DNA from 4 places in the Streptomyces sclerotialus genome. Region 3 is predicted to be linked to each of the others. Evidence: riboswitches for the same ligand, from Rfam matches in the RefSeq annotation. Region 3 holds a riboswitch; each other region holds the start of a gene.
The links. A riboswitch is a leader RNA that binds a small molecule or an ion and turns the genes downstream of it on or off. The one in region 3 is predicted to bind cyclic di-AMP.
Positions count from the first base shown of each region.

Region 1: linked by a shared signal. The riboswitch ahead of AAC944_RS27085 (M23 family metallopeptidase) and the one ahead of AAC944_RS15665 (transglycosylase family protein) in region 3 are both predicted to bind cyclic di-AMP.
Region 2: linked by a shared signal. The riboswitch ahead of AAC944_RS18015 (M23 family metallopeptidase) and the one ahead of AAC944_RS15665 (transglycosylase family protein) in region 3 are both predicted to bind cyclic di-AMP.
Region 4: linked by a shared signal. The riboswitch ahead of AAC944_RS22135 (C40 family peptidase) and the one ahead of AAC944_RS15665 (transglycosylase family protein) in region 3 are both predicted to bind cyclic di-AMP.

Region 1 is NZ_JBFOHP010000002.1:6,120,870-6,128,090, forward strand. It holds gene AAC944_RS27070 (DNA gyrase/topoisomerase IV subunit A) at 1-1,540, opposite strand, end outside; gene AAC944_RS27075 (M16 family metallopeptidase) at 1,878-3,260, shown strand; gene AAC944_RS27080 (M16 family metallopeptidase) at 3,281-4,648, shown strand; cyclic di-AMP (ydaO/yuaA leader) riboswitch at 4,991-5,146, shown strand; gene AAC944_RS27085 (M23 family metallopeptidase) at 5,160-5,996, shown strand; gene AAC944_RS27090 (GntR family transcriptional regulator) at 6,234-6,932, shown strand; gene AAC944_RS27095 (HPr family phosphocarrier protein) at 7,216-7,221, opposite strand, start outside.
Region 2 is NZ_JBFOHP010000002.1:4,049,545-4,056,765, forward strand. It holds gene AAC944_RS18000 (hypothetical protein) at 1-290, shown strand, start outside; gene AAC944_RS18005 (aldo/keto reductase) at 412-1,386, opposite strand; gene AAC944_RS18010 (VOC family protein) at 1,462-1,893, opposite strand; gene AAC944_RS18015 (M23 family metallopeptidase) at 2,559-3,902, opposite strand; cyclic di-AMP (ydaO/yuaA leader) riboswitch at 3,914-4,055, opposite strand; gene AAC944_RS18020 (DUF2332 family protein) at 4,329-5,378, shown strand; gene AAC944_RS18025 (PP2C family protein-serine/threonine phosphatase) at 5,478-6,593, opposite strand; gene AAC944_RS18030 (caspase, EACC1-associated type) at 6,844-7,221, opposite strand, start outside.
Region 3 is NZ_JBFOHP010000002.1:3,544,180-3,551,400, reverse strand. It holds gene AAC944_RS15670 (transglycosylase family protein) at 141-1,151, shown strand; cyclic di-AMP (ydaO/yuaA leader) riboswitch at 1,440-1,609, shown strand; gene AAC944_RS15665 (transglycosylase family protein) at 1,613-2,299, shown strand; gene eno (phosphopyruvate hydratase) at 2,593-3,882, shown strand; gene AAC944_RS15655 (FtsB family cell division protein) at 4,029-4,499, shown strand; gene AAC944_RS15650 (DUF501 domain-containing protein) at 4,543-5,115, shown strand; gene AAC944_RS15645 (Ppx/GppA phosphatase family protein) at 5,112-6,053, shown strand; gene AAC944_RS15640 (NAD(P)/FAD-dependent oxidoreductase) at 6,476-7,221, shown strand, end outside.
Region 4 is NZ_JBFOHP010000002.1:4,967,184-4,974,404, reverse strand. It holds gene AAC944_RS22145 (M23 family metallopeptidase) at 1-947, shown strand, start outside; gene pcrA (DNA helicase PcrA) at 1,071-3,557, opposite strand; cyclic di-AMP (ydaO/yuaA leader) riboswitch at 3,888-4,082, shown strand; gene AAC944_RS22135 (C40 family peptidase) at 4,091-5,272, shown strand; gene AAC944_RS22130 (hypothetical protein) at 5,411-5,764, opposite strand; gene AAC944_RS22125 (alpha/beta fold hydrolase) at 6,349-7,149, opposite strand.

The DNA.
Region 1 (7,221 bases), 2.6 Mb from region 3:
CGGCGGCGGTGGCGCCGGAGGACTCCAGCAGGACCGTGCGGCGGTCGGTGCCGTACTTCTTGGCGACCGCGGCCAGTTCGGAGGAGACCAGCTTCCGCAGCTCGGCGTCCGATTCGAGAATCTTGGTCAGCTTGTCGATGTCGGCGCGGAGGGTGTCGCGCTCGGACTCCAGCTCGATGCGGTCGAACTTGGTGAGGCGGCGCAGCGGGGTGTCGAGAATGTACTGCGTCTGGATGTCGCTCAGCCCGAAGCGCTCCATCAGACGCTGCTTGGCCTCGGCGCTGTTCTCGCTGGAGCGGATGAGGCGGATGACCTCGTCGATGTCGACAAGGGCGGTGAGCAGGCCCTCGACGAGGTGCAGCCGGTCGCGCTTCTTGGTGCGGCGGAACTCGCTGCGGCGCCGGACCACCGTGAAGCGGTGGTCGACGTAGACCTCCAGCAGCTCCTTCAGGCCCAGCGTCAGGGGCTGGCCGTCGACCAGCGCGACGTTGTTGATGCCGAAGGACTCCTCCATGGGCGTGAGCTTGTAGAGGGTCTCCAGGACGGCTTCGGGGTTGAAGCCGTTCTTGATCTCGATGACGAGGCGGAGGCCGTGCTCGCGGTCGGTGAGGTCCTTGACGTCGGCGATGCCCTGCAGCTTCTTCGAGCCGACCAGGTCCTTGATCTTGGAGATGACCTTCTCGGGGCCGACCGTGAAGGGCAGTTCCGTGACGACCAGGCCCTTGCGGCGGGCCGTGACGTTCTCGACGGTCGCGGTGGCGCGCATCTTGAAGGAGCCGCGGCCCTTCTCGTACGCGTCACGGATGCCGGAGAGGCCGACGATGCGGCCGCCGGTGGGCAGGTCAGGCCCCGGGACGTACTTCATCAGCGTCTCGAGGTCGGCGTTCGGGTGCTTGATGAGGTGCCGGGCGGCGGCGATGACCTCGCCGAGGTTGTGCGGCGGCATGTTCGTCGCCATGCCGACGGCGATGCCGGAGGTGCCGTTGACGAGGAGGTTCGGGTACGCCGCCGGGAGGGCGACCGGCTCCTGCTCCTGGCCGTCGTAGTTGGGCTGGAAGTCGACGGTGTCCTCGTCGATGGACTCCGTCATCAGGGACGTCGCGGAGTCCATCCGGCACTCGGTGTACCGCATGGCGGCGGGCGGGTCGTCGTTGCCGAGCGAGCCGAAGTTGCCGTGGCCGTCGACCAGCGGCAGCCGCATGGAGAAGGGCTGCGCCATGCGCACCAGCGCGTCGTAGATCGACGCGTCGCCGTGCGGGTGGAGCTTACCCATGACCTCGCCGACGACGCGGGCGCACTTCACGTACCCGCGGTCGGGGCGCAGGCCCATCTCGTTCATCTGGTACAGGATGCGGCGGTGCACGGGCTTGAGGCCGTCGCGTGCGTCGGGCAGGGCGCGCGAGTAGATGACCGAATACGCGTACTCCAGGAAGGAACCCTGCATCTCATCGACGACGTCGATGTCGAGGATCCGCTCCTCGAAGTCCTGGGGCTCCGGGGTGCCCCCTGAGGGTCGGGTCTTCGTGCTGCGGCGGGCCATCGCGGCTGCGGCTCCTTCGCTCGAACTCTGCTTCGCTTACGGCTACGGCGTCTGCTGGCCGGCGGGCCGGGGCGGGTGCTCCCGTCCTGCCGGGCAGGCTCAGCGGCCGGTGCTGGATGCTCAACGGCTGAGCCTGTTGCGGACCATTGTGGCCCGCGGGTCTGACAACGCCGACCGCGACCCGTCCGTACGCCCGTCCGAGCCGGATGTGCGGCGGGCCTCGTTCCGGGGAATCTCCTTGCGGCGGGGTGCCGGGCGGGAACTTCGCCAGATGTCGGCGCGCTTGCATACAGTGACAGAACTTCCTCGCAAGCGGATCGAAGGGACGTACATGCCCATGGGTCACACGGCCACAGAACAAGCCGGGTCCGGCGGCCTGACAGCGACCGAGCACCGGCTGGCCAACGGCCTGCGCGTGGTGCTCTCCGAGGACCACCTGACCCCCGTCGCGGCGGTCTGCCTGTGGTACGACGTCGGCTCCCGCCACGAGGTGAAGGGCCGTACGGGCCTGGCGCACCTCTTCGAGCACCTGATGTTCCAGGGATCGGCGCAGGTCAAGGGCAACGGTCACTTCGAGCTGGTGCAGGGCGCCGGCGGCTCGCTCAACGGCACCACGAGCTTCGAGCGCACGAACTACTTCGAGACCATGCCGGCCCACCAGCTGGAGCTCGCCCTGTGGCTGGAGGCGGACCGGATGGGCTCGCTGCTGACCGCGCTGGACGAGGAGTCGCTGGAGAACCAGCGCGACGTGGTGAAGAACGAGCGCCGCCAGCGGTACGACAACGTGCCTTACGGGACGGCGTTCGAGAAGCTGACGGCGATGGCCTACCCGGAGGGCCACCCGTACCACCACACGCCCATCGGGTCCATGGCCGACCTGGACGCCGCCTCCCTGGAGGACGCGCGGAACTTCTTCCGTACGTACTACGCGCCCAACAACGCCGTGCTGTCCATCGTGGGCGACATCGACCCCGAGCAGACGCTCGCCTGGGTGGAGAAGTACTTCGGCACCATCCCCGGCCACGAGGGCAAGCAGCCGCCGCGGGACGGCTCGCTGCCCGAGATCATGGGCAAGGAGCTGCGCGAGGTCGTGCACGAGGAGGTGCCCTCGCGGGCCCTCATGGCGGCGTACCGGCTGCCGCACGACAACACCCGTGAGGCTGATGCCGCGGACGTCGCGTTGACGATCCTGGGCGGCGGCGAGTCCTCCCGGCTCTACAACCGCCTCGTGCGCCGCGACCGCAGCGCCGTCGCGGCGGGCTTCGGACTGCTGCGCCTGGCGGGCGCGCCCTCGCTGGGCTGGCTGGACGTGAAGACGTCGGCCGGCGTGGAGGTCCCCGCCATCGAGCGGGCGGTGGACGAGGAGCTGAAGCGCTTCGCCGAGGAGGGGCCGACCGCCGAGGAGATGGAGCGCGCGCAGGCCCAGTTGGAGCGCGAGTGGCTGGACCGCCTGGAGACGGTCGCCGGGCGCGCGGACGAACTGTGCCGGTACGCGGTGCTGTTCGGCGACCCGCAGCTCGCGCTGAGCGCCGTACAGCGCGTCCTGGAGATCACTCCCGAGGAGGTGCAGGCGGTCGCCCAGGCCCGGCTGCGCCCGGACAACCGTGCGGTGCTGGTCTACGAGCCGACCGGGCCCGCCGAGGCCGCCGCCGTGGAGGCCACCGAGGCCGACGCGGCCGCCGCCCAGCACGAGACCGAGACCGAGGAGGCGGCCCAGTGACCGACGCCGTGACCCCCACCATGACCTTCCACCCGCAGCCGCAGGCCGGACAGCCGAAGCCGTGGGCGTTCCCGGCACCGGTGCGCGGCACGCTCGGCAACGGCCTGACGGTGCTGCGCGCCGACCGGCCGGGCCAGCAGGTCGTCGCCGTCGAGATCAACCTCGTCGCGCCGCTGGAGGCCGAGCCCGAGGGCCTGGACGGCGTCGCCACCATCATGGCGCGCGCGTTCTCCGAGGGCACCGACAAGCACGACGCCGAGGAGTTCGCCGCCGAGCTGGAGCGGTGCGGCGCCACCCTGGACGCGCACGCCGACCACCCCGGTGTCCGCGTCTCCCTCGAAGTGCCGGCCTCCCGTCTCACCAAGGCGCTCGGGCTGCTCGCCGACGCCCTGCGTGCCCCGGCCTTCCCGGACAGCGAGATCGAGCGCCTGGTGCGCAACCGCCTGGACGAGATCCCGCACGAGCTCGCCAATCCCGGCCGGCGGGCCGCGATGGCGCTGTCCAAGGAGCTGTTCCCGGCCGCCTCCCGGATGTCCCGGCCGCGCCAGGGCACCGAGGAGACGGTGGCGCGTATCGACGCCGCCGCGGTGCGTGCCTTCTACGAGGCGCACGTACGCCCCGCCACGGCCACCGCCGTGGTCGTCGGGGACTTCACCGGGGTGGACCTGGACGCGGCGCTGGCGGAGACCCTCGGGGCGTGGACGGGCTCCACCGCCGAGCCGGTCGCGGCCTCGCCCATCGTCGCCGACGACACCGGCCGTGTCGTCATCGTGGACCGGCCCGGCGCCGTCCAGACGCAGCTGCTCATCGGCCGGATCGGTGCCGACCGGCACGACCGCGTGTGGCCGGCGCAGGTGCTCGGCACCTACTGCCTGGGCGGCACGCTCACGTCCCGGCTGGACCGTGTGCTGCGCGAGGAGAAGGGCTACACCTACGGCGTGCGGGCGTTCGGTCAGGTGCTGCGCTCCTCCGCTGACGGCACGGGCGCCGCGATGCTGGCCATCAGCGGCTCGGTGGACACCGAGTCCACGGAGCCGGCGCTGGCCGACCTCTGGAAGGTGCTGCGGACGCTGGCCGCCGAGGGGCTGACCGACGCCGAGCGCGACGTGGCGGTGCAGAACCTGGTCGGTGTGGCGCCGCTGAAGTACGAGACGGCCGCGGCCGTCGCAGGGACGCTCGCCGACCAGGTCGAGCAGCACCTCCCCGACGACTTCCAGGCGGAGCTGTACCGGCGCATGGCCGAGACCGGCACGGTCGAGGCGACCGCCGCCGTGGTCAACGCCTTCCCGGTGGACCGGCTCGTCACGGTCCTCGTCGGTGACGCGGCGCAGATCGCGGAGCCGGTACGGAAGCTGGGCATCGGCGAGGTGTCGGTCGTCAAGGGCTGATCAGGAGGGACCGGCGGCGGAAGCGGACCGCTGCCGGCCGTTGCGGTAGCGGGTGTGAACGTCGCCTGCCCGGCAGGGTGCGAGCACGGACCGGAGCACGTCGTACCGGTGCCGTCGACGGTGGCGTGAAGCCTGTCAACGCCGCCCGTATACCAGGACATAACGGGTCCCGGGTCGCCAATGCGGCCCGGGATCTTCGCTTTTGTCCGGAATGCAGTAGGTGGTTGCCTGTGCCCCGTGTGGCGTCCGGCACAAACTCCCGATTCTGTTTGCTGATCGCGAGATGTCCCGTTTAGCGTCGGTCCGGCTGTTCGACAGAAGTGCGCCGCACCCGCGGCCGCCGGGCAGTCATCGCCGAGTCCCCGTACGGCGCGAGCCAGGGGAGCCGGGGACCCACATGTCCCTTGGGGTGAATCGGCGCCCTCTCCGGAGGGGGCCGTAGGAGACCTTCCTGCTCCGAACCCGTCAGCTAACCCGGTAGGCGAGAAGGAAGGAAAGGAGTGCGCCGGTCATGGCGTTCACCCGTGCCACCGGCAAGCATCGCCGCCCCGGCCGTGCTGCCCGGACCACCCGCAACATCGCCGGCATAGCCGCGGCGACCGGCGTCGCCGTCTCCATCGCCTCCCCGGCGCTGGCCGCGGGCGAGGAGCCGGCCGCCACCGTCACCGACGCCGGTCTGACCCGCGCCATCGCCGACACCGGTGACCGGGTCGCCGACAACATCGTCGCGCAGGCCGACGCGCAGGAGGAGGCCGCCGAGGTCGCCGCCGCCCGCGCCCAGGTCGAGGACGCCGCCGTCAAGAGCGCCGAGGCCGCCAAGAAGAAGGCCCAGGAGGAGCGGCGCAAGGCCGCCGCCGAGGCCGCCGAGAAGAAGGCCGCGGCCAAGAAGGCCGGCGAGACCCGCGCCTCGCGCTCGGACGCCCGTACCACCCTCAGCGCCTCCGGTTACGTCTCGCCGATCGCCGGCAGCTACGTCTCCACGCCGTACAAGGCCTCCAGCGGCCTGTGGTCCTCCGGCAGCCACACCGGCATCGACTTCCACGCCGCCTCCGGCACCGCCGTCCACGCCGTCGGCGCGGGCACCGTCGTCGAGGCCGGCTGGGGCGGCGCGTACGGCAACAACGTCGTCCTCAAGATGGACGACGGCACGTACACCCAGTACGGCCACCTGTCGTCCATCAGCGTCTCGGTCGGCCAGAAGGTCTCCGCGAACCAGCAGATCGCGCTGTCCGGCAACACCGGCAACACCACCGGCCCGCACCTGCACTTCGAGGCGCGCACCGGCCCGGACTACGGCTCGGACATCGACCCGATCGCGTACCTGCGCTCGCACGGCGTCAACGTCTGAGGCGGCCCGCATCGTACGGCGCACCCCGCGTGCCCCTCGGAACCCCGGCCCACCGGCCGGGGTTCCGGCGTTTCCGGACGCGCTCGCGTCCCCGCTTCCCCGCGAATACCCGTTCACCGGCCAAAAATTATCCATGAATTCGTCACGGCCGTCGGAAATGGCCGTCCGGTGTCATAGAGTCGCGGAAAAGGCGTCGCCCGGCGGCGTTTCCAGAGGATTGCGGCGGAGGCACGGACGATGCGAGGGAACATTTCGGCGCATGCGGTCTGCACGGCGATTCGCGACGACATCGTCTCCGGTGTGTTCCCGCCCGGTTCCCGGCTGATCGAGGAGCTGCTCGCCTCCCGGTACGGCGTCTCCCGCGTCCCCGTGAGAGAGGCGCTGCGCACCCTGGAGTCCGAGGGGTTCGTCACCACCCGGCGGCACGCCGGCGCGTGCGTGGCCGAGCCGACCGAGCAGGAGGCCGCCGACCTCCTGGACATCCGGCTCCTCCTGGAGCCCCTGGGCGCCGCCCGTGCCGCGACCCGCCGCTCCACCGCGCACCTGAAGGTGCTGCGCGGTCTGGTGCGCATCGGGCGCGCGAGGGCCCCCCACGGCAACCCTGCCGACCTGCGGCAGCTGGACGGCTGGTTCCATGAGACGCTCGCCCAGGCGACGGGCAGCGCCAGCATGACGGCGCTGCTCACCCAGGTGCGCCGCAAGATCGACTGGGTGTACGCGGTCGACCTGGGCCGGACGCCGCCCGGTGACGTGGGCCGGTACTGGCAGGAGCACGGCGCGATCGTGGACGCGGTGGCGCGCGGCGACGCCGAACGCGCCCGTGCGCTGACCACCGCACATGTGGAGCGCGCACTGCCCGCCTACCGGCTGCGCCATCCCGCGCCGGGGGTGAGGGAAGCGAAACAGCCCGTAAACATGGCGCGCGTCCAGAATTAACACCGCTGCCGTATACAACTCCTGGGGAATTCAGCCCCCCTGGTTCGGCGTGCCCGAATATTCTCGCGCGGCTTCGAAAAGGGAAATTCGGGTGTGCCGCGTAAGCCGTCTGCAGGCGGGGCGGGTGAAGAATTCCTCGGCGACTGCAGCGGCGGGACGGCGGGTGACGGGTCCGGCCCGCCACCGTGCGAAACGGCCCCGCCCGTGACTCCTGCGGGAGTCACCGTGGCGGGGCCGTGAAGGCGGTGCCGGGCGGCGTGCGGCCGCCGGCCTGCCCGAAGGGTCAGAC
Region 2 (7,221 bases), 510 kb from region 3:
TGCCGGTGGGTGTAGTGGCTGCGGGTGGGCTCGTAGGGGGTTATGGCGTGGCTCGGTGGACCGAGAAGCGGCCGTTGGGTGGGGTTGCGTTGGCGGCGGCCGGGGCCGTGGCGGCGCGGGAGTGGCGGCGGAAGGGTGGGAACGGTACGGCTGCCGCTCTCACCGGGCTGTACGTCGCGGCGTTCGCCGGGTCGCATCCGCTGGCGAAGAAGATGGGGGCCTGGCCTTCGGTGTTCGCGGTGGCCGGGGCCGTGGCGGCGGTTTCGTGGGTGGTCGTCGACCGGAAGTGACAGGAGAAGTACCTGAGCGGTCATGTGCTGCATTGCTGCATGTGCTGCATGTGCTGCAACTGCTGAGGGGCGGCGTACGTGGGAACGTACGTCGCCCCTCAGTGCGTCGGAGGGCCCGGTGTCACGCCGAGGCGTCCGTCAGGAGTTTCAGGTCCTCGGCGGTGAGGGGCAGGGTGCCGAGGGCCATGAGGGCCGGGAGCTGGGCGACCGTGCGGGCGCTGGCGATGGGGGCCGTGACCGTGGGCTGGGCGGCGAGCCAGGCGAGGGCGACGGTGGCCTGCTCGGCCTCGTGGCGCTCGGCGACCTCGTCGAGGGCGGCCAGGACGCGGCGGCCGCGTTCGGTGTGCAGGTGCTCGGCGGCCTTGCTGGAGCGGACGCTGTCGACGTCGCTGCCCGGGCGGTACTTGCCGGTCAGGAAGCCGGAGGCGAGGCCGTAGTACGGCATGGCGCCCAGGCCGTGGCGGGCGGCGACGTCGCGCAGCGGGCCCTCGTACGTGTCGCGGGAGACGAGGTTGTAGTGCGGCTGGATCGCGACGTACTTGGCCAGTCCTTCGCGATCGGAGAAGTCGAGGGACGCCGCCAGGCGCTCCGGGGAGATGTTGGACGCGCCGATCTCACGGACCTTGCCGGCCTTCACCAGGTCGTCGAGGGCGGTGATGATCTCCGAGACCTCGACCGTCTCGTCGTCGAAGTGGGTGTAGTAGAGGTCGATGTAGTCGGTGCGGAGGCGGGTCAGGGAGTCGTCGACGGCCGCCTTGATGTTGGCGGCGGACAGGCCCTTGCGCTCGGGGAGGGAGCCGACCTTGGTGGCGATGACGAGGTCGGAGCGGTTGCCGCGGGCGGTGTGCCAGTCGCCGATGATCGTCTCGGATTCGCCGCCCTTGTTGCCTGGGGCGAAGAAGGAGTACCCGTCCGCCGTGTCGATGAAGTTGCCGCCGCCCGCGGTGAACGCGTCCAGCACCTCGAAGGACGTCGCCTCGTCGGCGGTCCAGCCGAAGACGTTGCCCCCGAGGGAGAGCGGAGAGACGGAGAGCGAGCCGAGGGGCTTGGAGGAGGGGACCGGGCCGGGTACGGAAGCTGAAGTGGGAGTGGACATGTTGTCGTTCAGCGAGGTGGGCCGGGGGGTTATTCCGTTGGCCGCCCGGGTGAGGCCGTCGCCCACCCGGGCGGGCTAACGCTCGGTCAGCGGCGCCGGGGCCTCCTGGACCGTCCAGCCGTTCCCGTCGGGGTCCTTGAAGAACATGAACGCGTTCCAGGTCTCGCCGCGGCCCTCGGTCCAGCCGTCGGCGCCGAGGTGCTGGACGGGGCCGACGTCGACGCCCCGGCGGACCAGTTCCGCGCGGGCCGCCTCGATGTCCACCACGCACAGCTGGAGGCCCTGGAGCGAGCCCGGTGCCATACCTGCCTGACCGGGCGCTTCGGGCATCCCTTGGACGAGGCCGATCGAGCAGCGGGAGCCGGGCGGGGTCAGCTGGATGACCCGTGCTCCCTCGCTGACCTGCGCGTCGACATCCACCGTGAAACCGCACCGCTCCTCGTAGAAGCTCTTCGCGCGGTCCAGGTCGGTGACGGGGACGGTGATGAGTTCGAGGGTGAAGTCCACGGCGGTCGTCCTTGTCCGTCGGCCGGCCGGCCCGGCGGGGCATCAGGTCTCGCGGTCCGGGCCAGGGGTGCGGTGGTGCTGGTGGACATTCTGCGCGAGGGGGACGGATTCCGCTGACCGACGGGTGCCGATCCGGGCAGGGCGCACGAGGCGTACTGCGCTGTCCTGATACGTGCGTTCCTGCCGGGGTACGCGCGGACCGGCGGCCCCGATGTGTGGGGCATCGGGGCCGCCGGAGCTTGCGGGCCCGCGTACGAAGCCGGTGACGGCCTGCATGCACGCGGAGGCCCGGCCGTCGGCCACCGCCTCTCCCCTCCTGCTGTGTGCGCCCTGCAGGGCGGGACGCACGAGGCGGCGGCTACGGCAGACAAGTGCCCCGGACGGGCGGTCGGAAGCCTGGGGACGGAGGAATGTCCGTAACTGAGGCCTTCCGGGTCGGACGACCGGAACGGATGACCGGAACGGACGACTGAAACGGACGACCGGATCGCATGAACCGGAACGGATGACCGGAACGGACGACCGAAACGGACGACCGGATCGCATGAACCGGAACGGATGACCGGAACGGACGACCGAAACGGACGACCGGATCGCATGAACCGGAACGGATGACCGGAACGGACGACCGAAACGGACGACCGGATCGCATGAACCGGATCGGATCAGACCGTCAGGCCGTGGTCGCGGAGCCAGGGCAGTGGGTCGACCGGGGAGTCGGCGCCCGGCCGGACCTCCAGGTGGAGGTGGGGGCCCGTCACGTTGCCCGTGGCGCCGACCCGGCCTATGACGTCGCCGGTGTTCACCTTGCCCGAGGTCTTCACCATCGAGGAGAGGTGGCAGTACCAGAGCTCCGTGCCGTCGTCGAGGGTGACGATGATGCGGTAACCGTACGAACCCGCCCAGCCGGCCTGCGTGATCGTGCCGCTGTGCACCGCCTTGGCCGGGGTGCCGGTCGGCGCGGCGAAGTCCAGGCCGGTGTGGTCGGCGGCCCAGCGGTCCCCGGCCTGCCCGAAAGTGGCACTGATCGTGAAGGAGGAGACCGGAAGGGTGTAACTCTTGGCCAGTTCGGCGAGCTTGGCGGCACGGGCCGCCTCGGCCTTCTTGCGCTCCGCCTCCTCGGCCTTGGCCTTGGCTTCCGCCTCGGCCTTCTTCTTCGCCGCCTCGGCCTGCTGCTGACGTTCGGCGGCGGCCGCCTCGGCCTGCTCGACGGCGGCCTGTTCGGCGGCCTCGCGGGCCTCCTGGTCGGCGGAGTTCTGCGCCTGCTCGGCCTGTTCCAGGATGCGGGCGCGGAGTGCGTCGCCGCCCTGGGGCTGCTCGCCCCCGGCGGCCGCCTGGGTGAACGGGCCGCCCTGCGCGTCCGCCGTCTCGGCGGAGTCGCGCGAGACCAGTTCGCCGATGCCCGGCAGGGACTTGGCGTCGGGGAGTTTCTCGGATACGTGCTCGGCCATGCCGCCCAGGTCGGGCATGGATATGGAGACCTGCGGCTTGCCCTGCGCGGTGGCGATGCCGCCCGCGCCGACCGCCGCCATGACGCCGACGCCCAGGACCGTACTGCTGCGGGCGAGGCCGCCGCCGCGCTGCTTGGCGACGCGGTGCCGGCCGCGTACCGGGCGTACGGACTCCTCCGTGGGGTTCCACTCCTCCCACGACCCGTCGTGGGAGACGCCGCCGTCGTACGAGGCCCCACCGTCGTACGAGACCCCACCGTCGTACGAGGCCCCGCCGTCGCGGAAGGCGCTGTGGTCACGGGAGACGCTGCGGCCACCGGTCCCGGCACCGTCCACGACGGGGAAGGCCGCGGTCTCGGTGAGCACCGGATCGGTGTGGGTGCCGGGAACCTCGTGGCCCGGGTGCGCGTACGGGTCGTACACCGCACCCTCGTGCGCGGCGAACGGTTCCCGTGCCGGGAACTGCCCCTGCGTCGCGAGCGGTTCGTGTGTCGTGAAGGGCTCGTACGAGGGCGAGGGCCGTCGGTTCGGGTCGGGGGCAGGCTTGTTGGACGCCACGGGGGCGCACTCCTTTCCTTCCTTCTCGCCTACCGGGTTAGCTGACGGGTTCGGAGCAGGAAGGTCTCCTACGGGCGGCTCCGGGGGAGTCGCCCGATTCACCCCAAGGTGGTGGTTCCCCGGTTCCCTTGGCGGGTGGTGCGTGGTGAAGTGCGCTGTTGGGATTCGGCGTCGGCGCGCGGTGCCGCCTCTTGCGACGGCTGGTACGACCGCGCTGCGTTATCGGACAGTAATAGACGGGACGGCCGGATTCCAAGCGTTCCCCGGAATCCGTATGCGTCCTGGCCAGGACTTATGTGCGCAGTACCGGCTAAATAGGGGCGAGTTGATCGAGTATCGAAAACCTCAACCGGACTGATCGTTTGCCAGTTGTTATGCGGAGGGGTGCGCAGCGATTACGGACCGTGAGAGCAGTAGCGTCTGCGCATGGTCGTCAACAGCGCGCAGGCAGTGGCGGATCGGTACGCGGACTTCTCGTGGCAGCAGGCGCGGGGCGAGTCCGAAGCCCATGAGGAACTGACCGCCCGCATCAGCCAGGACCCGGAGTTCTGCGACTTCCTGGGTGCCTCGCTGCCGCCCGGCGACGAGCAGCAGCCCCCTCTCCTGCTCGCCGCCGTCCGATACCTCGACGGCCCGCACGCCGCGCAGGGCCCGCGCGGCGACTTCGCGTACCGCACCTGGCGCGAGTGGACGATCCGGCACTGGGACGACGTACGCGACGTCCTCGTGCGGCGGCTCACCCGGACCGACGAGCCCGCGCGCTGCGCCGCGCTCCTCCCCCTCCTCGCCCGTCTCCCCCAGCCGCTCGCGCTGCTGGAGGTCGGCGCGTCGGCCGGGCTGTGCCTGCATCCGGACCGGTACCGCTACCGGTACGACGACGGGCCCGAGTTCGGGGATCCGGACAGCCCGGTGGTCTTCCCGTGCCGTACGTCCCCGGGCACGCCGGTGCCGGACGCGCTGCCGCGGATCGTCTGGCGGGCCGGGATCGACCTCGCCCCCCTCGACCTGTCCGACCCGGACGACGTCCGCTGGCTCCAGGCCCTCGTCTGGCCGGGTGCCGCACCCGGCACCGGCGCCGGCGCCCCCGTCGACCGGGCCGGCCGTCAGCTGGCCGCCGTGGAGGCCGTACGGAAGGCGCCGCCGGTTCCGCTCGTACGCGGCGACCTCCTGGACGAGCTGCCCGCGCTGGCCGCGCAGGCGCCGCGCGAGGCGACGCTGGTGGTCTTCCACACGGCGGTGCTGACCTGCCTGCCTCTGGAGCGCCGCGAGGAGTTCGCCCGGGTCGTACGGTCGCTGCTGGTGGACCGGCCCGGGCACTGGGTCTCCCACGAGCACCACAATGTGCTGCCGTGGCTGCCCGGCCCGCGGCCCGCCGACGCGCACCAGCTCACCCTCGCCGTCGACGGCCGGCCGGTCGCGCTCACGGGGCAGCACGGGCAGAGCATCCAGTGGCTCACGGAGCCGCGGCAGGCCTGAGACAGCTTCGAGCCCGCAGGAGACGCCGGCCTAGCCCGAGGGGCCCAAGGGGCCCACGGGGCCCGAGGAGCCCGAGGGCCCCGTGGCGTCCGGACGGCCCTAGCCCTCCGGCCTCCGCAGCGCCAGCAGGGCCATGTCGTCCGCCGTCTCGCCTCCCGTGTGCTGCGCGACGTCGGCCACGAGGGTGTCCAGCAGCGTACCGGGGCCGGTGAACACCCGGCCGGACAGCCGAACCGCCGGCTCGTAGAACGCGCCCGCGCCGTCCCGCGCCTCGGTCACCCCGTCGGTGAACAGCAGCAGCATCGCGCCCGGCGGGAACCGCGCCTCGTCCGCCCGGTCCGGCCAGCCCGCGACCTCGCTCAGCCCGAGCGGCAGCGCCGGTACCCGCGGCGCCAGCTCGCTCAGCGTGCCGTCCGCGCACAGCAGCAGCGGCGCCGGATGGCCGCGGTTCAGCACCCGCAGCACCCCGCGCTCCTCGGACGGCACCTCGGCGAGCACGGCCGTGGTGAACCCCTCGAACTGGTCCAGGCCCTCGCGCCTGCTGCCCTCGCGCTGCAGCGCCCGTTCCAGCCGCCCGGCCACCGCCTCCAGGGTGGCCTCCTGCTCCGCTGCCTCCCGGAAAGCGCCGATGACGATCACGGCGGCCTCCACCGCCTCCAGGCCCTTGCCGCGTACGTCGCCGACGATCAGCCGTACGCCGTGCGGAGTGTCCTGCACGGCGTACAGATCACCGCCGATGCGCGCGTCCGCCTGCGCCGCCTCGTACCGTGCGGCCACGTCCAGCCCGCTGATGCGGTCCGGCGGCAGCGGCAGCACGGCCCGCTGGGCGGCCTCCGCCACGTCCCGCACGGAGGCGAGCCGGGCGTCGCTGAGCCGTACGACGCGGTTGATGCCGAGCGCGAGGACGGCCACGACCAGGACGGTCACCGCTTCGGTGTACGACTCGTAGCCGCCCATCCGGCCGTGGGAGAGGACCGCGCCGAGCTCCGCCAGGACGGAGAGGACGGCGGTCAGGGCGGTGTACCGCAGGGAGTACAGCGGCGCCGCCACCAGCGGAGCGGCCGAGAAGAAGGGCGCCGCGGTGTACCGCGGCGGCGTCAGCAGGTCGAAGGCCAGGCCGCCGACCAGGAGGATCGCGGGCAGCCAGCACACCAGCCGGCGGCCGAACCGCGGCAGCCCGTCCCGACGGGCCTGCCGCTCCCGCTCTCCCGGCATGCCCGTTCCGCCTCGCCCCATCCGCACCGGCCTCTTTCCCGCGCCGCTTCCCGTGCCCCGTCACGCTCCCGTCACCACCGCCGTCCCAGGGTGACCGCCCTGGAACGGTACGGCGACCCGGCGGGGGCCGGTCGGGCGACCCCCGGGTCCCACGGGCGCTCCCTTCGAGCACACCGGCTACCTGCGGCTCCTCAGCTTCTGAGCCGTACCGCGACGGCTTTTCAGCTGCTGAGCCGTACCGCGACGGCTCTCAGTTCCTGAGCCGTACCGCGACGGAGTACAGCCGGGTCGCCTGGGCGCTGCGGGCGTTGTCGTCCGCGATCATGTACAGCACCCGATGGCCCGCGTACCGCCCGGACAGGGCGGGGCCCAGCGCCATGCCCTCGACGTTCTGCAGGACCGGGTTGGGCTGCGGCTCCTCGGTGCGGATGCCGCCCCACGGACAGCGGGAGAGGTCGAAGAGCAGCTGCTTGGGCGCGATGAGGTCGTTGTCGTCCTTGGTCACGGAGGTGTGGCCGGTGACGTCGTCGGCCGAGGTCAGGTCGACCTCGTAGACGCGTATGCCGTTGCCCAGGCCGCTGATGTAGCCGCGCTCCAGGGCGAGCAGGTGCGTCTCGTCCACGGCGAC
Region 3 (7,221 bases):
AGGGGGTCGGCGCCGGGCAGAACTGACCCGGCGTCAGCGGCGTGATCTACACGTGATCTCCGCTACACCGGCTTGAGACCGGACCAGGCCCCCGCTACTTTGCCTGCGACAACTCAAGCCGCCGCTCGAAAGGCACCCGCATGCGCTCCGGCAACGGTAGACACCGCCGCCCCCGCCAGGCCCCCGCCCTCCTGGTGGCGGCCTCCGTCACGGGCGCAGGGCTGGCCCTGCCGCTGCTGGCGGCGGGTGGCGCGCAGGCCGCCGACACCGCCACGTGGGACCGCGTCGCGATGTGCGAGAGCGGCGGCATGTGGAGCGCCAACTCCGGCAACGGCTTCTACGGCGGGCTGCAGCTGACCCTGGAGATGTGGAAGGACTACGGCGGCGAGTCCTACGCCGAGCGTCCGGACCTCGCCAGCCGCTCCCAGCAGATCGCGGTCGCCGAGGCGATCCTGAACGACCGCGGCCCGGACGCCTGGCCCAGCTGCGCCGTCAACGCCGGCCTCGACGTGGACGGCCTGATACCCGACGTGGACCCGGGCGGTTCGGAGACGCCGGTGCCGCAGCCCTCGGAGCCGGGCGACGACGCCTCCGGCAGCCCGTCCGGCAGCCCGTCCACCGGCACGGGCGACGACGGCGGTGACAACGCGGGACAGCCGTCCGACAGCGCCACATCTCAGCCCTCCGGGGATGCCACGTCCGAGCCTTCCGGCGGCGCCACCAACTCGCCGTCCGGCGACGCCACCGCCACGCCGTCCGGCGGCGGCGCGGACCAGGGCGGCGGGGATGCCGAGGGCTCCGGCGAGGACACCGCCGGGCCGCGCGCGGGCGACCCCGCCGACCGGCCCTCCGGCGACGCCTCGGCCCCCGGTACCGGCCGCCACCGCGGTGACGCGGACGACGGCAAGGGCGGCGAGGGAGAGGACGGGCGTCCGGCCGGGCGGCACGCGTCGCGCGGCGGTGAGGCGCACCGCGGTACCCCGGCAGATGACGGCATGTACACGGTGCGGCCGGGCGACAGCCTGTCCGCGATCGCCGACGCGCAGGGGCTGACCGAGGGGTGGACGGGTCTGTACGACGCCAACGAGGGCGTCATAGGGGCCGACCCGGACCTCATCCACCCTGGTCAGCGACTCGACCTGAAGCAGTGACGGGCGGCCCGCAAGGGCCCCGCAAGGGCTAAGTGCGGGCCGGTTGTGCCCAATTGGGGAAAGTGAGACATGGGTCTCGTCCCGGGGTGTTTCCGGCCGCCGTGTCCGTTGTTTCCATACCGTGTTCGACCTGCGCAAACGGGCGGTTTCGAGGCTCGAAACCGGTCAACTGTCCTACGAATGGGTGGTTTGAACCGCTGAGGGGTGTGTGTTTACGTTCTTCACCGCTCGCACCAAGTGAGCCCGCCGATCATTCGCCGAATCCTGCCGGTGATCGGTCGGACAACCGTCGCGCAAGCGCCGTAGGCAGGAGCGGGGGACCCAAGGTAAGTGCCGTACCGCCGCGGAAACGCAGCGGCCGGCTTGGGGTGAAGCCGGGTGTGCGGACAGCGCATCCGGCCGGGCCACTCACAGCCCGAACCCGACAGCTCACCTCGCAGGCGTCGGTGAGGAAGAACAACATGCTCAAGGGCAAGCACCGCCGCCCCTCGAAGGCCGTCCGTGCCGTCACGCTCGCCGGTGTCGCCGGCGCGGCCGTGGCCGTCCCGCTGATGACCGCCGGTTCCGCCAACGCGGCCTCGGTCGCCACCTGGGACAAGGTCGCCCAGTGCGAGTCCGGCGGCAACTGGTCGATCAACACCGGTAACGGCTACTACGGTGGCCTGCAGTTCTCGAACTCCTCCTGGGCCGCCGCCGGCGGTACCAAGTACGCGCCGCGTGCCGACCTGGCCACCAAGGACCAGCAGATCGCCACCGCCGAGAAGCTGCTCGCCATGCAGGGCCCGGGTGCCTGGGGCTGCGCCGGTGCCGGCGGCCTGACCGCCGGTGGCCCGGCCGCGCAGGTGAACACCGGTGGCTCCGGCCAGGCCCAGCAGCAGGCTCCGCAGCAGGAGGCCCCCAAGCAGCAGGCCGCCCCGCAGCAGGAGGCGCCGAAGCAGCAGGCCGCCCCGAAGCCGCAGACGACGCAGCCCCAGGCCGCGCCGAAGCCGGCCGCCGGTCACGGCAACTACACCGTGAAGTCCGGCGACACCCTCGGCAAGATCGCCAAGGCGCACGGCGAGAACTGGAAGACCGTCTACGAGAACAACAAGTCGACCGTCGGCGGCAACCCCGACCTGATCTTCCCGGGCCAGAAGCTCGAGGTCTGATCCCGTCGGCCTGCCGGCCGCCCGTGAGACCGCCCCGCCGCGACGCGAACGCCCCCGAGCGCGTCACGGCGGGGCTTCACGTTTGCGTGAGCGGGGCCATCCGGGCGGCAGGCCGCTCAGATGCGTAGTGCCGGTTTTGCCGGATACGTCCGCGACAAAAAGTGGTTCTTACCTCCCGGATTGCGGGCCTTTGGGGCCTTTTTCGTCTCACGCACGGGGCTAGGGGCAGGCGGACGGCGCGAAGGCCGTTAGGCTCGTGCTGCAGAACTCCAGAAACCCACGAAGGAGACAACGTGCCGTCGATCGACGTCGTCGTAGCTCGCGAGATCCTCGACTCGCGAGGCAACCCCACGGTCGAGGTCGAGGTCGGCCTCGACGACGGCAGCACCGGCCGCGCGGCCGTGCCGTCGGGCGCCTCCACCGGCGCCTTCGAGGCCATCGAGCTGCGTGACGGCGACCCGAACCGTTACCTCGGCAAGGGCGTCGAGAAGGCCGTGCTGGCCGTCATCGAGCAGATCGGCCCCGAGCTGGTCGGCTACGACGCCACCGAGCAGCGCCTCATCGACCAGGCGATGTTCGACCTGGACGCCACCGACAACAAGGGCTCCCTGGGCGCCAACGCGATCCTGGGCGTCTCCCTGGCCGTCGCGCACGCCGCGTCCGAGGCCAGCGACCTGCCGCTGTTCCGCTACCTCGGCGGCCCGAACGCGCACGTGCTGCCCGTTCCGATGATGAACATCCTCAACGGTGGGTCGCACGCCGACTCCAACGTGGACATCCAGGAGTTCATGATCGCCCCGATCGGCGCGGAGTCCTTCTCCGAGGCGCTGCGCTGGGGTGCCGAGGTCTACCACACCCTCAAGAAGGTCCTGAAGAGCAAGGGCCTGGCCACCGGCCTGGGCGACGAGGGCGGCTTCGCCCCGAACCTCGGCTCCAACCGTGAGGCTCTCGACCTCATCCTGGAGGCCATCAAGGAGGCCGGTTACACCCCCGGCCAGGACATCGCGCTGGCGCTCGACGTCGCCGCCTCCGAGTTCTACAAGGACGGCGCGTACGAGTTCGAGGGCAAGTCCCGCTCGGCCGCCGAGATGACCGAGTACTACGAGGAGCTCGTCGCCTCGTACCCGCTGGTCTCCATCGAGGACCCGCTGTTCGAGGACGACTGGGACGGCTGGAAGACCATCACCGAGAAGATCGGCTCCAAGGTCCAGCTGGTCGGCGACGACCTGTTCGTGACCAACCCCGAGCGCCTGGCCCGCGGCATCGAGGAGGGCTCCGCCAACGCCCTGCTGGTCAAGGTCAACCAGATCGGTTCGCTGACCGAGACCCTGGACGCCGTCGAGCTGGCCCAGCGCAACGGCTTCAAGTGCATGATGTCGCACCGCTCCGGCGAGACCGAGGACGTCACCATCGCCGACCTGGCCGTCGCCACCAACTGCGGCCAGATCAAGACCGGCGCCCCGGCCCGCTCCGAGCGCGTCGCCAAGTACAACCAGCTGCTGCGCATCGAGGAGATCCTCGACGACGCGGCGGTCTACGCGGGCCGCAGCGCGTTCCCGCGGTTCCGCTCTGCTGACCAGTAAGCACAGCAAGGGCTGAGCCCCGCGCCTGAGGGCTGAGCGGCCCGAAGGTCCCGGCGGCCTGAAGGCCTCGGCTTCCGTACGTCCCCGGCAGCGGTCCCGTACCGTTGCCGGGGACGTATGTACGAGGCGAGGCAGGGGAGGTCACATTGTCCGGTGAACGGTTCTCGACCGCGACCCGGCTCAAGGCGCTCGGCGAGCAAGCCGCCGCCCGGGTCTACCGTGCCCGCTCCCCGCGGCGCAGCCGGCTCACCGGCCGCGCCGCGCTGCTCGCGCTCGTACTGTGCTCGCTGGTCGTGGCCCTCGCGTACCCGATAAGGGCCTACGTCTCCCAGCGCTCGGACATCGCCGAGCAGCGCCGCGAGGCCGAGACGGCCCGGGAGGCGGTGCAGCGGCTCCGCCAGGAGAAGGCGCGCTGGCAGGACCCGGCGTACGTACGCCAGCAGGCCCGCCGCCACCTGCACTACGTCCTGCCCGGCGAGACCGGCTACACCGTCGTGGACGGCACCGGCGCCGGCCGGCCGCGCGCCGCCACGGGCGCGGTGCAGCGCCCGTGGTACGAAGCCATCTGGTCCGGCCTGGACTCCGCCGACGCGCGAGGGCGTGCCGCCGGGGGATGATGGGGCGGCCGACCGTACAACCCTGACGACAAGAGAAGCCTGCATGGACACGCCGCCTCCCCAGACCGAGCCCACCGAGCCCACCGACGCGGACGTCGCGGCGTTCCGGGAGCAGCTGGGCCGCCCGCCGCGCGGCCTGCGCGCCATCGCGCACCGCTGCCCCTGCGGCAACCCGGACGTCGTCGAGACGGCCCCGCGCCTGGAGGACGGCACGCCCTTCCCCACGCTGTACTACCTCACCTGCCCGCGCGCGGCCTCCGCGATCGGCACGCTCGAGGCGAACGGCGTGATGAAGGAGATGACCGAGCGGCTGGCCACCGACCCCGAGCTGGCCGCCGCCTACCGCGCGGCGCACGAGGACTACATCCGCCGCCGGGACGCCATCGAGGAGCTGACGGGCTTCCCGAGCGCGGGCGGCATGCCGGACCGCGTGAAGTGCCTGCACGTGCTGGTCGGTCACTCGCTGGCGGCAGGGCCCGGCGTGAACCCGCTGGGCGACGAGGCCATCGCCATGCTGCCCGAGTGGTGGAAGAAGGGGCCGTGCGTGCGCCCCTGCCAGGACACCGGCACGACCACGGACACCACGGACACCACGGACAAGGGAGCCTCCGAGTGAAGCGCGTCGCCGCCATCGACTGCGGTACGAACTCCATCCGTCTGCTCGTCGCGGACCTCGACCCGGAGACCGGCGAACTGAAGGACCTGGACCGCCGGATGCAGATCGTCCGGCTCGGCCAGGGCGTGGACCGTACCGGCCGGCTGGCGCCGGAGGCGCTGGAGCGGACCTTCGCGGCCTGCCGGGAGTACGCCGCGGTGATCGAGGAGCTGGGCGCGGAGCGGGTGCGCTTCGTGGCGACCTCGGCCTCCCGTGACGCGGAGAACCGGGACGACTTCGTCCGCGGCGTGGCGGACATCCTGGGCGTCGAGCCCGAGGTGATCACCGGTGACCAGGAGGCGGAGTTCTCCTTCACGGGCGCGACGAAGGAGCTGACGGGCCGCGCCGACTTGGAGAAGCCGTACCTGGTCGTCGACATCGGCGGCGGCTCCACGGAGTTCGTGCTCGGGTCGGACTCCGTCCGCGCGGCGCGCTCCGTCGACATCGGCTGTGTCCGGATGACCGAGCGGCACCTCGTCCACGACGGCGAGGTCGTCGACCCGCCCGGGGAGGGGCAGATCGCCGCCATAAGGGCGGACGTCGCGGCGGCGCTGGACCAGGCCGCCGAGGCCGTGCCGCTGGCCGAGGCGCACACGCTGGTCGGACTCGCGGGGACGGTGACGACGATCGCCGGGATCGCGCTGCGCCTGGACGCGTACGACTCGGCCGCCATCCATCACTCGCGGATCCCGCTGGGGAAGGTCCGGGAGATCACCGAGCAGCTGCTCGGCTCCACGCACGACGAGCGTGCGGCGATTCCGGTCATGCATCCGGGCCGGGTGGACGTGATCGCCGCGGGTGCCCTCGTACTGCTTTCGATCATGGAGCGTACGGGCGCTCAGGAGGTCGTCGTCTCGGAGCACGACATCCTGGACGGGATCGCCTGGAGCATCGCCTGAGAGGCCCGCTGAGCGGGTTCTGAGGGGGCTTGAAACGGGCCTCGGAGCGTGCGGAGGACGCGTTCCGGGGCCCCTTCGCGTCGTGTCGGCGAAAAAGTTCGTGAAACTCTTCACATGAAAAAAGCGCCCGATGGGGCAACAAGTCGCCCGCCACTCGCCCCTTCGGGGCTCACATGTGGCCGCGCACCGGGGAATGTGCGGTTTCGGCGGGCTTAAAGACTCGCTTATGCGGTGCGTGGTCCAGCCTCACGAAGGGGCTCCAGCCCTGATGAGGAGGGGTGTGCAACGCTCGGCCGGGCACCGTGGTTCCCCCGCGGAGCTATGGCGTCGATCACGAAGGCGCGGAGTGTAGCAGACCCCTGTCCGGTGCTTGTGAAGGCCCTCACGAGCCACCCCCCAAGTGGGGGTGGATACTCGATGACATGAGCACCACGGAGCGTCCCAGGATCCTCGTAGTAGGCGGTGGGTACGTAGGCCTGTACGCGGCACGCCGCATCCTCAAGAAGATGCGGTACGGCGAGGCGACCGTCACGGTCGTCGACCCGCGCTCGTACATGACGTACCAGCCCTTCCTCCCCGAGACCGCCGCCGGCAGCATCTCGCCGCGCAACGTCGTCGTCCCGCTGCGACGCGCTGTGCCGGGCGCCGAGATTCTCACCGGCCGCGTCACCACCATCGACCAGGACCGCAAGGTCGCCACGGTCGCCCCGCTCGTGGGCGAGGCGTACGAGCTGCCCTTCGACTACCTGGTCATCGCCATGGGCGCGGTCTCCCGCACCTTCCCGACCCCCGGCCTGGCCGAGCAGGGCATCGGCATGAAGGGCGTCGAGGAGGCCATCGGCCTGCGCAACCACGTGCTCGAGCAGCTCGACAAGGCCGAGTCGACGACCGACGAGGAGATCCGCCGCAAGGCGCTCACCTTCGTCTTCGTCGGCGGTGGCTTCGCGGGCGCCGAGACCATCGGCGAGGTCGAGGACCTGGCGCGCGACGCGGCCAAGTTCTACAAGAACGTGAAGCGCGAGGACATGCGCTTCGTGCTCGTCGACGCCGCGGACAAGGTGCTGCCGGAGGTCGGTCCCGAGCTCGGCAAGTACGGCAAGGAGCACCTGGAGTCCCGCGGGGTCGAGGTCTACCTGAAGACCACCATGCCGTCCTGCGTCGACGGTCA
Region 4 (7,221 bases), 1.4 Mb from region 3:
TCGATGTCGCGGGCGACGACGCGGCAGCCGCCGTCGGCGAAGCCGCCCCCGACGGCACGGCCTACGACGAGGCCCCCGACGACGATCTCCACTCCGCCGTCACCACGATCATCCCCGCCCCCGCCGTCTCCCCCGAGGGCGCTCCCGAAGGCGCCGGGGCCGCTCCCGGTGGCCGCCGGGCCGCCCGGCGTGAGGCGCACGGGAGCGGCGGCGGCCGGGGCCGGCGGCGTACGCCGAAGAAGTCCGCGCTGCTGACCGTCGCCGTGCCGTCCGTGGCGGCCATGGGCGTGTGCGCCGTGGCGGCCGCCTCCGTCTCCGGAGCGACGGACAAGGACGAGGACACCGCCGTGCAGGCCGCGTCGGACGCCTCGGCCGTGAAGCCGTCCGCCGCGAACAACAAGCTGGACTCCCAGCTCTCCAACCTCAGCGCGGACGCGAACGACTTCGCCGACCGTGCCAGCCGTACGCAGGAACGTCTCGACCTGCAGGCCCGGGCGGCCGCCGAGAAGAAGCGCAAGGCCGAGGAGGCCGCGCGCAAGGAGGCGCTGCGTCCGAAGTTCGCATTGCCGGTCAAACAGCACGGGCTGAGCGCGCTGTACGGGCAGGCCGGCGTCAACTGGATGTCGCTGCACTCCGGGATCGACTTCCCGGTCAGCTACGGCACGCCCGTGATGGCCGCGACCGACGGCACGGTCGTCACCAAGTGGAACCCCGCCTACGGCAACATGGTGGAGATCACCGCGCCGGACGGCACCGAGACCTGGTACTGCCACCTGAGCAGCGCCAAGATCCGCTCGGGCACGGTCAAGGCCGGCGACGTCATCGCGTACTCGGGCAACTCCGGCAACTCCACCGGGCCGCACCTGCACTTCGAGGTGCATCCGGGCGGCGGTGACGCGATAGACCCGCTGCCCTGGCTGCGCTCCAAGGGCCTCGACCCGAACTGAGGGTCTCGTCTCCAGGGGCCTCGTCCCCGGGGGCCTCGTCCCCACTGAGCCGACCGGAACCACGTACGCCGGTGGCCCGGTCCCCCGAGGGGGCCGGGCCACCTGTGCGTACGGCGCGGACTGCTACAGCTTCTCCACCGGCGCGTACCGCAGCAGCAGCCGCTTCGGCTTCTCGCCGCCGAAGTCGATCGTCGCCTCGGCGTTGTCGCCGCTGCCCTTGACCCCGACGACCGTGCCGAGCCCGAAGCTGTCGTGCGAGACGCGGTCACCGATGGCCAGCGCGACCACCTGCCGGTCCTTCGCCCGCCGGGTCGCGAAGCCGCTCGGCCCGGCCTTGCTCCGCGAGGAGGTGACCGAGGAACCGAAGCCGCCGCCGGACAGGCCCGAGGAGAGCCCGCCCATGGAGGCGGACGGCGTCGCCGGCCCGGTCCGCTTCCATTCGACGTACTCGTCCGGGATCTCCTCCAGGAAGCGGGACTGCGGGTTGTACTGGGGCTGGCCCCAGGCGCTGCGCATCGTGGAGCGGGTGAGGTAGAGCCGCTCCTGGGCGCGGGTGATGCCGACGTACGCCAGCCGCCGCTCCTCCTCCAGCTCCTTGGTCTGGCCGAGCGCGCGCATGTGCGGGAAGACGCCGTCCTCCATGCCGGTCAGGAAGACGGTCGGGAACTCCAGGCCCTTGGCGGTGTGCAGGGTCATGAGCGTGATGACGCCCGTGCCCTCCTCGTCCTCGTCGGGGATCTGGTCGGAGTCGGCGACCAGGGCGACCTGCTCCAGGAAGTCGGAGAGCGTGCCGGGTCCCGGGGCGGCGGCCCCTGATGTCTCCGTCTCGGCGCGGTCCTGCTCGAATTCGAGGGCGACCGCCGCGAGCTCCTGGAGGTTCTCGATCCGGGTCTCGTCCTGCGGGTCCGTGGACGCCTGGAGCTCGGCCAGATAGCCCGTACGCTCCAGGACCGCTTCCAGGACGGTCGCGGGCCCGGCGCCGGACTCCGCGATGGTCCGCAGCTCCTCCATGAGCGTGTTGAAGCGCTTGACGGCGTTCGCGGAGCGGGCGGCCATGCCGTACGCCTCGTCGACGCGGCGCAGCGCCTGCGGGAAGGTGATCTTCTCGCGCAGCGCGAGCGCCTCGATCATGGCCTCGGCGCGGTCGCCGATGCCGCGCTTGGGCACGTTCAGGATGCGGCGCAGCGGGACGGCGTCCTCGGGGTTGGCCAGCACGCGCAGGTACGCGAGGACATCCCGGACCTCCTTGCGCTCGTAGAACCGCACGCCGCCGACGACCTTGTAGGGCAGCCCGACCCGGATGAAGACCTCTTCGAAGACACGGGACTGGGCGTTGGTGCGGTAGAAGATCGCGACGTCGCCGGCCCTGGTCTCGCCCGCGTCCGTCAGCCGGTCGATCTCGTCGGCGACGAACTGCGCCTCGTCGTGCTCGGTGTCGGCGACATAGCCGGTGATCTTCGGGCCGGTGCCGGCGTCCGTCCAGAGGTTCTTCGGGCGGCGGTTCTCGTTGCGCTCGATGACGGCGTTGGCGGCCGAGAGGATCGTCTGCGAGGAGCGGTAGTTCTGCTCCAGCAGGATCGTGGTCGCGTCCGGGTAGTCCTCCTCGAACTGGAGGATGTTCCGGATCGTGGCGCCGCGGAAGGCGTAGATCGACTGGTCGGCGTCGCCGACGACGCACAGCTCGGCGGCGGGCACCTCGGGCGTCCCGGGGCCCACCAGCTCGCGCACGAGGGTGTACTGGGCGTGGTTGGTGTCCTGGTACTCGTCGACCAGGACGTGCCGGAAGCGGCGGCGGTAGTGGTCCGCGACGTCCGGGAACGCCTGGAGGAGGTTCACCGTCGTCATGATGATGTCGTCGAAGTCCAGGGCGTTGGCCTCGCGCAGCCGTGCCTGGTACATCGTGTACGCCTCGGCCAGGGTCTTCTCGAAGCCGTCCGCGGCCGTCGCGGCGAAGTCCTCGTGGTCGATGAGCTCGTTCTTGAGGTTGGAGATCTTCGCACTGAAGGACTTGGGCGGGAAGCGCTTGGGGTCCAGGTCCAGATCGCGGCAGACCAGGGCCATCAGCCGCTTGGAGTCGGCGGCGTCGTAGATCGAGAACGACGACGTGAAGCCCAGCTTCTTGGACTCGCGGCGCAGGATGCGCACGCAGGCGCTGTGGAAGGTGGAGACCCACATGGCGTTGGCGCGCGGGCCGACCAGCTCCTCCACGCGCTCCTTCATCTCGCCCGCGGCCTTGTTCGTGAACGTGATCGCGAGGATCTGGCCGGGGTGGACGCCGCGTGCGCCGAGCAGATGCGCGATGCGGTGCGTGAGGACGCGGGTCTTGCCGGAGCCGGCGCCCGCGACGATGAGCAGCGCGCCGCCGCTGTGCACGACGGCGGCCTTCTGCTGGTCGTTCAGCCCCTCCAGCAGCGCGGCCGGGTCGACCGCCGGGCGGGCGGCGCCGTCGCGGTAGTACGCGTCCCTCGGCGCGGGTGCGTCGTAGCGGCCGCCGAAGAGGTCGTGCGGCACCTCCTCCGCTGCCGGACGGTCCTCGTCCTCGGGAGGCGGCGGCTCCTCGTCCTTGGGCTCGAGGTCCGCCAGGAAGCTGTCGTCAAAGAGGCTGCTCATCGCCCACCGAGTCTAGGCCGCCCCACCGACAGCCCGGCCCCGCCCGCGGAATTCGGGGGCAAGGACACACCTGGGGCGGGGCGGACGGGCGGCCGCGGAGCATACGGCACGCGGCATCCGGTCACGGACGGACAACACCACCGGACAGTCCGTGGTCACAGCCGGGCGCACATCGGCACGGACACGATCAGGTCACGAAAAGATTGCGGGCAAATCGAACATCAGCCTTCACAGGAGTCACACGAGTTGGTTACCGTGCCGACCGGGCAGCCCGCCCCACCGCCGGTGACAGCACCGGCACGGGCCGCCCCGCCGAGTCCGGCCTGTCCGTACGCACGACAGCCGGAGCCGGGGACCCTCCCTCCTGTCGCCGCCTTCGGCCCAGGAGGGCCCACGTACGACCGGGGTGAATCGGCCGCTGCGGAGCGATCCGCACGGCCGTAGGGCACCTTCCGTAGTACGCCGCAGCAATGCGGCATCGCCCGAACCCGACAGCTAACCCGGTAGGCGGTCCACGGAAGGAGTCGCCGGCCTTGGCGTCTCATCGCAAGCCGCGCACCCGCATGCTCACCGTGCCCGCGCACCGCCGCACGGCGGCCGGGCTCACCACCGCAGCGCTGGCCTCGGTCACGCTGCTCACCCAGACCGCGGACGCGGCCCCCAGGAAGCCCGAGCCCTCCATCGAGGAGGTCAAGAAGAAGGTCGACGGCCTGTACCGGCAGGCCGAGGTCGCCACCCAGAAGTACAACGCCGCCAAGGAGCGCGCCGGCACCCAGCGCGAGAAGGTGGACGGGCTGCGGGAGGCCGCGGCCCGGCGGACCGAGAAGATGAACGAGGCCCGGCGTGAGCTGGGCACCTTCGCCTCCGCGCAGTACCGCTCCGGCGGGCTGAGCCCGACCGCGCAGCTGATGCTGGCGCAGGACCCGCAGCAGTTCGTGGACCGCAACCACCTGATGGAACGGCTCACCGGCCGCCAGCAGGAGGCCGTCGCCGACTACCAGGACCAGCAGGCGCAGGCCGCACGTAAGCGGACGCAGGCGGTCAAGGGCCTGGAGGAGCTGCAGAAGTCCCAGGAGACGCTGAAGACGGCCAAGCAGGACGTCCAGGGCAAGCTGACCGAGGCCCGGGAGCTGCTGTCCCGGCTGACCGCGCAGGAGAAGGCGCGGCTCGCGGAGCTGGAGCGCAAGAAGGAGGCCGAGGCGCAGCGCAAGGCCGAGGAGCTGGCGCGGGAGCAGGCCGAGCGCGAGCGGCAGGAGCAGCAGGACGGCGGTACGGGCGGCGGCACGGGCGGTACGGACGGCGGGTCCGGGTCCGGGACGGGCAGCGGGTCCGGTACCGGCTCCGGGACGTCCGACGGTGCGTACGCCACCAAGGCGGAGAAGGCCATCGCCTTCGCCCGCGCGCAGCTGGGCAAGCCGTACGTCTGGGGCGCGACCGGCCCCACGTCGTACGACTGCTCGGGGCTCACCCAGGCCGCGTGGAAGGCGGCGGGCGTTTCGCTGCCGCGGACGACCTGGGACCAGGTGAAGACCGGCACGCGGGTCGCGACGAAGGATCTGCAACCGGGTGACCTGGTCTTCTTCTACGACGACATCAGCCACGTCGGGATGTACATAGGCGACGGCAAGATGATCCACGCCCCGAAGCCGGGCACGAACGTCCGCGTGGAGTCGATCTACTACATGCCGATCTACGGGAACGTACGACCGGCCTGAGCCCCTGGCCAGCCCCCGGAACGACGAAGTGCGCGGCCGCCCTCGGGCAGCCGCGCACTTCGCGTGTCGTGTGTCCGTCGCGCCGGACCGGGCCGGGTGTACCGGGACCGGGCCGGGTGTGCCGGAACGGGCCGGGTGTCAGGTCCAGAGCACGGCGATGCAGATGTTGACGACCGTGAGCAGGCCGACGAGCCCGAAGAGCGGCTTCTCGACCTTCTCCTCGTCCCGCTTCACGTAGACCAGGCCGAGGATCACGATCAGGACGGCGAGCTTGACGCCGATCTTGATGTTGTCGACCGCGTAGTCCTGCATCTGGTTCAGGCCCACCAGGACGACGCCGGTCACCAGCATCGTGATCGCGCCGTGCAGCATCGCGGGCACGAAGCGGGCGGTGCCCGCGCCCATCGCCTTCATCTGCGTGAGGAAGCCGCCGAGCAGCGAGGCGATGCCGATGATGTGCAGGATGACGAACACATTGATCACTACGTCCATAGTGGTCGATCGTAACTGCGCCGCCGCGCCGCCCGGCGGGCAGGTCCGCCCCGCCACGGCTCGAACGGTCGCTCGCCTTCCGGTCGCACTGTCGCACGTCGCCGGTCAGCAGCGTTCACCCGGCGGCGGAAGCGGGCACGGCCCAGTGAGGGAACGGGCAATCGGCGGCAACGACCGCCCGGCCGCCGCCGGGAGGTTTAGCGTCCTCGTTCAGGCGGCCGGCTCCCCACCACCGTCGGATCCGCCCCGGCGGCCGCCGGCCGCCCCCGCCGAAGGTACGGCGGTGGTCCGCTCCCCCTTGAACACGGACCGCCGCCGTACCAGGGGAAGCAGCGGGGCCTCAGGGGCGTCATGACGCTTTGCTGACGCGAGTGGGCCTACGGAATTACTGAGACAACTGACGTCACATGGCACCGTTTCAGCCACCCGCGCCGCCCGTTTTCCGATCTGGTCCAGCGGTCGATCAATTCCGCCGCGGAATTCGACCGCCCGGTCGCATTTGGTCCTCCGCGCCACCCGGCCAGCCGGTAACACCGGGCCTTCCGGCCATATTCAGCCACAGAGAAACCGCACCGGCGCACCGGTCAATGCAGTCGCGGCACATGGCCGCTCACCACGAAGTCCCGCAGCAGGTCCATCGACTGTTTCGGCGCCTCACGGAAGACGCCGTGCCCCGCGTCGGCCAGCACGTGCAGCCGTACGTCCGTGTGGCTCAGCCGGTGCGCGAAGCGGCGGGCCGCCGAGGCGGTCGCCACCGGGTCCTGCTCGCCCGCCAGGATCATCGTCCGGCACGCCAGCCGGTCCAGCCCGCGCCACGGGTCGAAATCCCGCGCCAGCACGGTCCTGAAGTGGTCCAGCACGTCATCGTTCCAGCGCACCCGGCGCAGCCGGTCCCGGCCGGCCGCGTCCCCGCCCGGCTGCCGCGAGTACAGCGGCAGACAGATCCGCTCCCACGCGTCGGTCGTCTCGTCGCCCACGTCACCCGCCCAGTACCGCAGCGCCACGTCCCGCGCCTCAGGCCCTCCCAGCCGTTCGAACATCTCCAGCCGTTCGTACGTGTCGCCGGGCATCACGCTGTCCAGCACCAGCCCCGCGAACCGGTCCGGGTGCCGGATGGCCGCCAGCAGCGCGACCCACCCCCCGCTGGCCGAACCGACCAGCACGGGCCGCTCGATCTCCAGCGCGTCACAGAAGTCGATCGCGTCGTCCGCCCACCGCTCCCACGTCCACTGCCGCGGCTCGCACCGCACCGAACGGCCGCTGCCCCGCTGATCCAGATAGATGACCTGAGCGAAACCGGCCGCGGCGGAAAGCTCCGGCTTGAACAGGGTGTGATCAGCGCCCGGTCCCCCGTGGAGCAGGACGATCGTCGGCCGTTCGGCCATGTCCGGACCGTCCGTCACCAGTTGGGCCCCCTCCACATCGAAGTAGAGCCGAACACCATCACCGATATGTAC